DNA from 2 places in the Sinomonas flava genome. Region 2 is predicted to be linked to the other one. Evidence: riboswitches for the same ligand, from Rfam matches in the RefSeq annotation. Region 2 holds a riboswitch; the other holds the start of a gene.
The links. Region 2 has a riboswitch for cyclic di-AMP ahead of ABD298_RS16830 (aggregation-promoting factor C-terminal-like domain-containing protein). Riboswitches for the same ligand answer to the same signal wherever they lie in the genome.
Positions count from the first base shown of each region.

Region 1 (4,405 bases), on a different contig from region 2:
GGACGGGCGCCCCAGCACTTCGCGCGGTCCGACGACTGGATCGCCGTCTTCCGCCACGACGCTCGCCTTCCCGGCGAGCACCAGCACGAGGGCGCGGCGGAACGTGACCACCGCGAGCGGTTCATAACCAGCATTCAGAACGAGTGTGCGCATGCGCGTTCCTCTTCACGGCCGCACCCGGTCAGGGGCACAGGGCCGGCTGCCCTGTGCGTAGCCGGGCTGGATCGACTCTCCAAGCGTACTGAACGGTTGCGTGATTAGACGAACAGACGGCATGCGGCGCCCCAACCGTCGGCCGAAGTTCACCCGCGCGTCATGTGCTGGCCGACGGCGGATTAAACCCTCAGGCGCCCCATTCCTCGCGGTATGGGGCGCCTGAGGCGCGCGTTCCCGGGGCCGTTCGCAGTGCCCGGGAGTGCGGTGTCGTGTGGGTCAGCCGCCGACGCGGATGAAGACCGGGCCGGAGCCCACGTTCACGCTGAACAGCGCGGTGGTGCCGCCGTTCCAGCCGCCGTGGACGGCCATGCCGTTGCCGACGTACACGGCGATGTGGGCCAGGCCCATGCCGCCGTTGGCGTAGTAGGCGAGGTCGCCGGGCTGGGCCTCGGCGGCGCTGACCGTGCGGCCGAGGGAGAGGTAGCCGGCCGGCCAGCCGTGGTAGTGGATGCCGACGGCGGCCAGCGAGTTGGTCACGAGCATCGTGCAGTCCTGGGCGACACCCAGCTGGGCGTACGCGGCGGCGGCGATGGCGGCACCCTGGCCGCTCGCGGCGGCGGGGGCCGGGGCGGGGGCCTGCACCGCGGTGCTGGCCGCGGCCTGCACCTTGGCGGGAGCCGGAGCCGGGGCCTGCGGGGCAGCCTGGGCGACGGGGGCCGGGGCCGGCTTCTCGACGACCGGGGCGGCGACGGACTCGACGGCGGGACGCTCGAAGGTGACGGCGGCCGTCGTCTCGGCCGAGATCGGCGCCTGGACGGCGCTCTCGACCTCGAGGGCAACCGGGGCCGACGCCTCGCGCTGGGACGAGACCTCAGCAGCGTTGGCGGCGACGCCGCTGGTCAGGACGAGGCCGCTGGCAGCCGCGATGACGGCGGCCTGACGTCCGACACCGCCGGCGTTCTCGGTGACAGCCTTGGCGATGATGGCAAGGGAGGAGGTGTTGTCGGCGCGGTGGCGCCCGATTCCTGCACGGGTGGTCATACGGGTGAGTTCTCTCTCTCGTGTCCCTCAGGCCGCAGGGGGACGGCCCTCGGAGGGCGCCGCAGCGGGGGTCACCGCCGCGCCCGGAAGTGGATGGTTCTCAGCTGAGGGTGTAGAAGACGGACGAGCCGGTCGCGGCCACGGCGTGCAGCAGCGTGCCCTGCGAGGGGTTGAGCGCGCTGATCATCATCCCGTTGCCGACGTAGATGCCAACATGGGCGCCGCCGTTCTGGACCACGAGGTCACCGGGGGCCGGAGTGGCGGTCTGGCGCATGATGCTCCATGCCTGGACACGCGGGATGCTGATGCCTGCCTGGGCGTAGACCCACTGGGTGAAACCCGAGCAGTCCCAGCCAGCAGGGGTGTTGCCGCCCCAGACGTAGGGGTGGCCGATGCCCGTGTAGGCGATCGCCGCGAGGCTCGAGCCGGCGGCGTTCACGGTGGCGTCCACAGCGGGCGACGACTTCGTCGCGACCGCGGCCTGCGCGGTAGCGGTCTGCGTCTGCGCGGCCGGAGCGGTGGACTGGGTCTTGACGGGCTCGACGACGGGCGCGGCGACCGACTCAACGGCGGGGCGCTCGAAGGAGACCTGGGCATCGGTGGACGCGACGACGCTCGGCACAGCAGTGCTGGCCACGTCGGAGAGGGCGGAAGCCTCGCGCTGGGCTTCTGCAGCCTGCGCGGGGAGCCCGGCGCTGATGATCAGGCCGGACGCCGCGGCGATGACGGCCGCCTGGCGGCCGATGGTGCCTGCATTGTCGGACACTGCCTGCGCGACAGCCTCGAGCGGACGGGTGCGGACCGGTACGGCGCGATGGCGCGCAGTCATGGTGCGTGACGACACAGAAGTAGCCTCTCCCAGTGCCTACGAGGTGAGCTGTCGGGTTCGGATTGGAAGTATCCGGCCTCCCGGCTCGCGCCGGGCTGCTTAACCCCAAGGCCCTCCCTGAGGAGGACCAAAAGTGGTTCCCCCGCCTCTGCCAAGCGGTGTGTGCGAACGGCTTCGGAGAGTGGCAGAGCTAGGCATTCCCTCCGAATGTTCCAACTTGGTAGGAGCTGGAACAGGAACGACCCTACAGGACACCGGACCATATGTCACATTCGGATCACGGTGTGTTTATCGAGGGTCACGAAAAGGACACGACGAAGGGCGCGCGCCCGAAAGCACGCGCCCTGGAGGGCAGGAGAGGGCCGCTAACGCGGCTCAGAGCCAGCCGTTGGGGTCGACGACGTCGCCGTTGACCATCACCTCGAAGTGGAGGTGGCATCCGGTGGAGGCACCGGTCGTGCCGCTGAGGGCGATGAGCGCCCCGCGGTCCACCTTCTGGCCCACCGAGACCGAGAACGAGGAGAGGTGGTTGTAGGTGGTCTCGAGCCCGTTGCCGTGGTCGATCACGACCCGGTTCCCGCCGCCGTAGGGGTGCCATCCGGCGAAGGTCACGGTTCCGCCGGCGGCTGCCTTGACGGCGGTCCCGCACTGGGCCGCGAAGTCCTGCCCGCGGTGGAACTCGCCGGCCCACCCGCTGATGGGGCTCACGCGGTAGCCGAACGGTGAGGACTTCACCATGGAGTCCAGGGGGGCGCCGAGGGAGTGCTGGGCCTGGGCGGGAGTGACACCCTTGGCGGACTCGGCCGTGAGCATCTGCTGGAGCTGGCCGTCGGGGTTGAGCGCGCTGCCCACGGAGGCCCGGCTGAAGGCGACGGGGGCGTCCTCGGGCGCCGTGACCTCAGGCAGGACGGCCGTGTCGACGACCTGGGAAGCCTTCGAGGCGGCGCCGGCCTCGATGGCACCGGTGGCGGTGGGGACCGTCACGGTCAGGACAAGGCCCGTCGCGGCGAGCGCGACCCCGGCCTTCTGCCCGACCCCGGCAACCGAGGCGATCTCGGCGAGCTGGCGGACGGGGCTCTGGCGCTCGGCGGCGCGGCGGCCGCGCCTACTGGCGTCCCGCGGGCGGAGGCCCGCGGCATGGTCGACATCAGCGAACGACGGCGACTGGGCGCGACGTCGACCGCGGACAGCTTGCTGGCTCAAGCGAATTCCCTCTCTCGTCAAGCGCCTGCGAAGTTAGCTGTCGGGTTCGAGCCAGAGAGTCCGGACTCGGCCCAGCCGCACGGGTCTGGGCACACGGGTATCCACGGATGGATCCTGCATGCCAGTGTCCCGAGCGTGCTGCGGGCTTCACCCCAAGGCGGCCTCGGCCGCCGCTGGTGGTTCCCCCGCCTCTGCCTTGGATTGCTGCATCCCGGTCCGCTGGCAGAGCTCGGCGTGCGGCTGGGATCACGCCGAAGTCTCGGCGCTTGTCTTCCAGCATAGAGGAACTCAAACCCGATGTAACGCTTTCGTGACCTTTAGTGAGAGGAAGCTCACACGGAATTGGCGTCGAACGGTTTACTCCACCGAGTAGAGGTTTTGTCCTCTTGTGTGAGGCCTTGTGCGACTCCCCAGTAACTACGCGGCTGGCGGGCCAGCTATGCCACCGAGACGAAGACGTGTGCCGCAACCTCGAGCGGCAGTTCCAGCGCGCCGTCGACCATTGCCACGCGCACCGAGATGTAGTCCCCCACCCGCTCGAGGGCGACCTTGGCGCCCGGACGGATGCCGCCCTCGTCGAGCTGGGCCAGCAGCTCCGGGTCCACCTGGATGGGCTCGGCGAGCCGGCTCACCACCACCCGGGAACCCGGGGCATAGGTGTCCATCGCCTCCACGAGCGTGACGACGCCGTCGGCGAACCCTTCAGAAGGGGTGCCGCCCAGTGCCTCGAGGCCGGGAATGGGGTTCCCGTAGGGCGACTCGGTGGGCCGCCCGAGCAGTTCGTAGAGCCGGCGCTCGACACGCTCGCTCATGACGTGCTCCCAGCGGCACGCCTCGTCATGGACGTAGGGCCAGTCCAGCCCGATCACGTCGGAGAGGAGGCGCTCCGCGAGCCGGTGCTTGCGCATGACCTCGACCGCCCGCCTGCGGCCGTCGAGGGTCAGCTGCAAGTGCCGGTCGCCCGAGACGACCACGAGGCCGTCCCGCTCCATGCGGGCCACGGTCTGGGAGACGGTGGGGCCGGAGTGGCGGAGCCGCTCGGCGATGCGCGCGCGCAGTGGGGTAATGCCCTCCTCCTCGAGTTCGAGGATGGTGCGCAGGTACATCTCGGTGGTGTCGATGAGGTCGGACATGCGGTGCTTCGAGCTCCTCGGGCGGTGGGGCGGTGCGGACGGC
Region 1 is NZ_BAAAQW010000010.1:82,642-87,046, reverse strand. Features, by position in the region: gene ABD298_RS15480 (HNH endonuclease) at 1-153, opposite strand, end outside; gene ABD298_RS15475 (NlpC/P60 family protein) at 433-1,197, opposite strand; gene ABD298_RS15470 (C40 family peptidase) at 1,298-2,026, opposite strand; cyclic di-AMP (ydaO/yuaA leader) riboswitch at 2,046-2,210, opposite strand; gene ABD298_RS15465 (M23 family metallopeptidase) at 2,402-3,229, opposite strand; cyclic di-AMP (ydaO/yuaA leader) riboswitch at 3,236-3,448, opposite strand; gene ABD298_RS15460 (iron-dependent transcriptional repressor DtxR) at 3,667-4,362, opposite strand.
Region 1: it holds a riboswitch for cyclic di-AMP, as region 2 does, so the genes downstream of both, ABD298_RS15470 (C40 family peptidase) here and ABD298_RS16830 (aggregation-promoting factor C-terminal-like domain-containing protein) in region 2, are expected to answer to the same signal.

Region 2 (4,405 bases):
GCTTGGGGTTCTCCATCAGGTAGCGCAGGAGTTCGAACTGGGTGGCGGTGAGCTGGATGTCCTCGCCGCCGCGGGTCACCTCGCGCGTGTCCGTGTTCAGGACGAGGTCTCCGACCACGAGCTCGGCGTCGTCCTGCGCCGCGACGCCCGAGCGCTGCACGAGGCGGTGCAGGCGGAGCATGACCTCCTCCATGCTGAACGGCTTCGTCACATAGTCGTCCCCGCCCGCGGCGAGGCCCGTGATCCTGTCCTCGACCGCGTCCTTCGCGGTCAGGAACAGCGCGGGGACCTCCGGCATGAACTGGCGGATCCGGCCGAGCACCTCGACGCCGTCGAAGCCGGGCATCATGACGTCCAGTACCAGCACGTCCGGGCGGAAGTCCCGCGCGGCGGCGACAGCTGAGGGCCCGTCCCCGGCGATCTGCACGCTCCAGCCGGCCATGCGCAGCCCCATGCTCATGAGGTCCGCGAGGCTCGGCTCGTCGTCCACCACGAGGGCGCGGATCGGGGTCCCGTCGGGGTGTGTGAGGGCGGGCAGATTGTTGACGGAGAAGGGGCTTGCCATGGTTCCAGCCTCCCGTGACGGTTTAGTCCCAGCCTGAGCCTCAGCTTTGAGCGAGCTGTGGAGGCCCGCGCTGACCAGACTATCCCCGGTCACAGCCAGTCCTGCAGGGCGGCACAGCGTCGCCACAGGGACGGAACGAACTCTTGGGAGCAGGACACCACGACCCCAGGAGGATTCAATGTCCGGCGAAGACCAGCAGCGGCCCCACGAACCCGGCCCCACCCAGTCAGGCCAGAACCCGAACCGGCCGGGCCAGCAGGCGCGGCCCTCCGTCGAGCCGAGCGTGCCGGCAGGGACGCACGACGCCGCGTGGCAGCAGGGCGCCCAGCCCGCCGCCGGATGGGGTGCCCCGGCCCCGCAGCAGGGCCAGCCCGCGGCCGGCTGGGGCGCCGCTCCTCCCCAGGGGCCGGGCCGGCGCCGGATGTCCCGGACCCAGAAGGGGGCTGCCGCAGCCGGCATCGCCGTCGTGCTCGCGGCGGGTGCCGGGGCCGCCGTGTATGCGGCGACCGGCTCCACCAGCGGCGCAGGAAGCGCGCAGGGCGGCGTGGGCCAGCCGGGTGCGGGCGGTCAGCCCGGCACGGGGGGCCAGTCCCGCTTCGGCCAGGACGGCAGTGCTCAGGACGGTGCGGCGCCGGACGGCTTCGGCCCCGCCGGCATGAGCGCCGGCACCATGGGACAGGTGCTGCACGGCGAGTACGCCGTGCTGCGGGACAGCCAGAACGTGACGATGGTCATGCAGACCGGCACCATCACTGCGGTGTCGTCGGGATCCGTGACCGTGAAGAGCGCCGACGGGTTCCAGCAGACCTACGCACTGACCGCCCAGACCGAGTACCTGAGCCGGACGGCGGGCCGCAGCCAGCGGGGGTCCCAGTCAGGCGCATCGTCCGGGTCGTCGTCGAGCCTCGCCGCCGGCCAGACTGTGGGCATCACGGCCCTCAAGGACGGACTCTCGGCGCTCACCGTGAGCGCGACCTCGGCACCGGATGCCACAACCCAAGGCGGATCGGGCTCCAGCGGTTCAGGCTCCAGCGGTTCAGGCGTCGCCGGTTCAGCCCCGGGCGGGACCACCGGCTCGAGCAGCTGACCCCCGGGCGTCCTGCCGAGCACGACGGCGGCGCCCGCCTCGCGGGGAGGTGGGCGGCGCCGTCGTGCGTCGTCCCCCTGCGGCCGCCGTTCGGGCGGCCGGTCACTGCCAGCTGGTGATCAGTACCAGTTGTTGGCGAGGTGGAAGGCGAGGGCGTTGGCGGGGGAGCCGTACCGGGACTTGATGTAGTTCAGGCCCCAGTCGATCTGGGTGCGGTAGTTTGTCTGCCAGTCGGCGCCGACGCTCGCCATCTTCGAGCCCGGGAGCGACTGGACGATGCCGTACGCGCCGCTCGAGGCGTTGGTCGCGGTGGTCCTCCAGCCCGACTCCTTGGTCCAGAGGGTCTCGAGGGCGCTCATCTGGTCCTGGCCCCAGCCGAAGGCGGCGAGGCGGCTCGCGGCGTACGCCTTGGCGCCCGCGGGGTCATCGACGGGCTGGGCGGCGAGCGCGGCGGCCGCCTTGTCCGCTGCTGCCTTGTCAGCGGCAGCCTTGTCGGCGGCAGCCTTGGCAGCGGCAGCCTGGTCCGCCGATGCCTGGTCGGCGGCAGCCTTGGCAGCGGCAGCCTGGTCCGCGGCGGCCTTCTCGGCAGCCGCCTTGTCCGCAGCGGCCTGCTCGGCCGCGGCCTTGGAAGCAGCGGCGTCAGCACGGAGGGCCGCCTGCTCGGTGGGGCTGGCGGCGATCGACTGGGCGATCGAATCGCCCGAGGCTTCGGGAATGCTGGCCTCGACAGACGAGGTGCGGGCCAGGCCGTTCACGTTGGCCGTGGCTGCCGCGCCGCCTCCGGCGACCGCGAGCAGGCCGAGGGACAGTGCGACGACGGCGCTGCGGTGGCCGAGCTTGTCGAAGGCGCTGCCGGACTTGGCGCCCGAGGACGCGGCAATGCGGGCGAGGGGGGAGGAGTGGTCGAAGGCGCGGCGGCGGCCATGAGGGCGCGGGGCAGCGCGGAAGGGGGACTTGCTCAAAGCGGATGGGCCTCTCGTTGGCGCCTGCGAAGTTAGCTGTCGGGTTCGGATGCGAGCCATCCGGCCCTGCCGATGGGCATGGGCTTCACCCCAAGGGCGCACCTCCGCTCGGGAGAGCGGGCGCGGCCGCCAAGTGGGTCCTCCGTCTCTGCCTTGCACTGAACGCAACGGGCCGCCGGCAGAGTTCGGCGAGCGGGTCCCGTGGGCACCCGCCGTTCTGCGGGCACCCATATACCGTACGGGAAGCTTCCGCCATTGTCACATTTGGATAACGGCAGATTCTGTGTCGGCATTAGCTGACCGAAGGGTCGGTTGTCTACCTGACGGAGCCGGGGCTCCGGCACACGTCCACAACCGTCCACATTGTGAGACTCGGGCTAGTTCAACAAAAGATGAACGGGAGACGTCCTTTCGTCGAAGATCCTTCGATGAGAACACGGCTATTCCCCGAAACTGTGAAAATCTTGATTCATAACAGGCCTGCGCCGAATCGTGATGCTGATCACAAAGGCCTCGCTTATCTCACCATGTGAGATGAAAATGGCATTGTTACTTGCCTGTAGGCATTGTTACGCCGCACACTCTCAGTGTGAACAAAGACTCAACAGCACCTGCAGCCGCAGTAGCCCTCGCTGGCTCACCAGCCAGCCTCGAGCCGTGCTGTTGTCGAATGTCGAGCTGACTGCACCACCCCAGCGTTTAGCCCCAGTCGTTCCTCCGCCCAGCGTCGGGCAGCACCTTCCCACGCGGGCGATCTGCTCCGCATTCGAAGCCTTCACGGCTAGTTCTCTCGAGGTCTGATCCATGTCTGTTGCTTCCGGCTACGTCCACATCTCTGTCCGCAACGCCCAGAAGTCCCAGCCGGGCCACCGGCAGCCGTTCGGCTCGCGCTTCCCCGGCCAGGCTGATGCTCCGGCCCACCCCGCAGCCCAGCAGGGGCTGCGGCCCGCCCAGCCCTTCCGCTCCCTGGCCGAGGACTACGCCCCGATCACCGCCCCCACCGCGGTCGTCCCCGCCGGGCCTGAGCCGGTGCGGGCGGTCACCCCGGACAACGTCGCGCACGGCTTCGTCCTCTACGTGGGCCTGTCCGAGCAGCAGGCCGCCGCGGCCGGCACCTCGATCGCGCGCATCGCCCAGGAGATCCGTGCGTACGCGCAGAACCTCGTCGAGGGCGTCGAGAGCTACGCGGCGGTCGCGGTGGCGCCAGCCTCCGCGCCCGGCTCCTCGCTCGACGTCGTGCGGTCCACCTTCGGCGACCCGACCATCGCGGCCCGCCAGCAGCGCCCCGAGCCCCGTCCGGCCCCGCAGTCGGACGCCCGCCCGGCCGGCGTCCTCATCGACCTCGCCCGCCGCGAGGTCCACCTCGACGGCGAGACCCTGAACCTGACGTTCAAGGAGTTCGAGCTCCTGAACTACCTCGTGGAGAACGGGACGCGGACCGTGAGCCGTGACGAGCTGCTCGAGGGCCTCTGGAAGAACGCCGAGGAGATCCCGAACGAGCGCACGATCGACGTGCACATCCGCCGCCTGCGGTCCAAGCTCGGCCGTCTGGCGAACACGGTCCGCACCGTGCGCGGGCAGGGCTACCGGTTCTACGAGCACCCCGAGGTCATCGTCTGGGCCGCGCCCGAGTACTCCATCTAGCCGCTGCCGGAGTGGGAGCTGGCAGGTGCCGGCTCCGCCCGCCGCGGCCCGTAGGCTAGTGGCGTGAGCAAGCACCACCTCAAGCGCCTCGTCGTCCTGCGTCACTCCAAGGCGGCGTGGCCAGTCGGTGTCGCGGACGCCGACAGG
Region 2 is NZ_BAAAQW010000012.1:104,750-109,154, reverse strand. Features, by position in the region: gene ABD298_RS16840 (response regulator transcription factor) at 1-565, opposite strand, end outside; gene ABD298_RS16835 (hypothetical protein) at 744-1,652, shown strand; gene ABD298_RS16830 (aggregation-promoting factor C-terminal-like domain-containing protein) at 1,772-2,614, opposite strand; cyclic di-AMP (ydaO/yuaA leader) riboswitch at 2,621-2,815, opposite strand; gene ABD298_RS16825 (winged helix-turn-helix domain-containing protein) at 3,419-4,258, shown strand; gene ABD298_RS16820 (SixA phosphatase family protein) at 4,322-4,405, shown strand, end outside.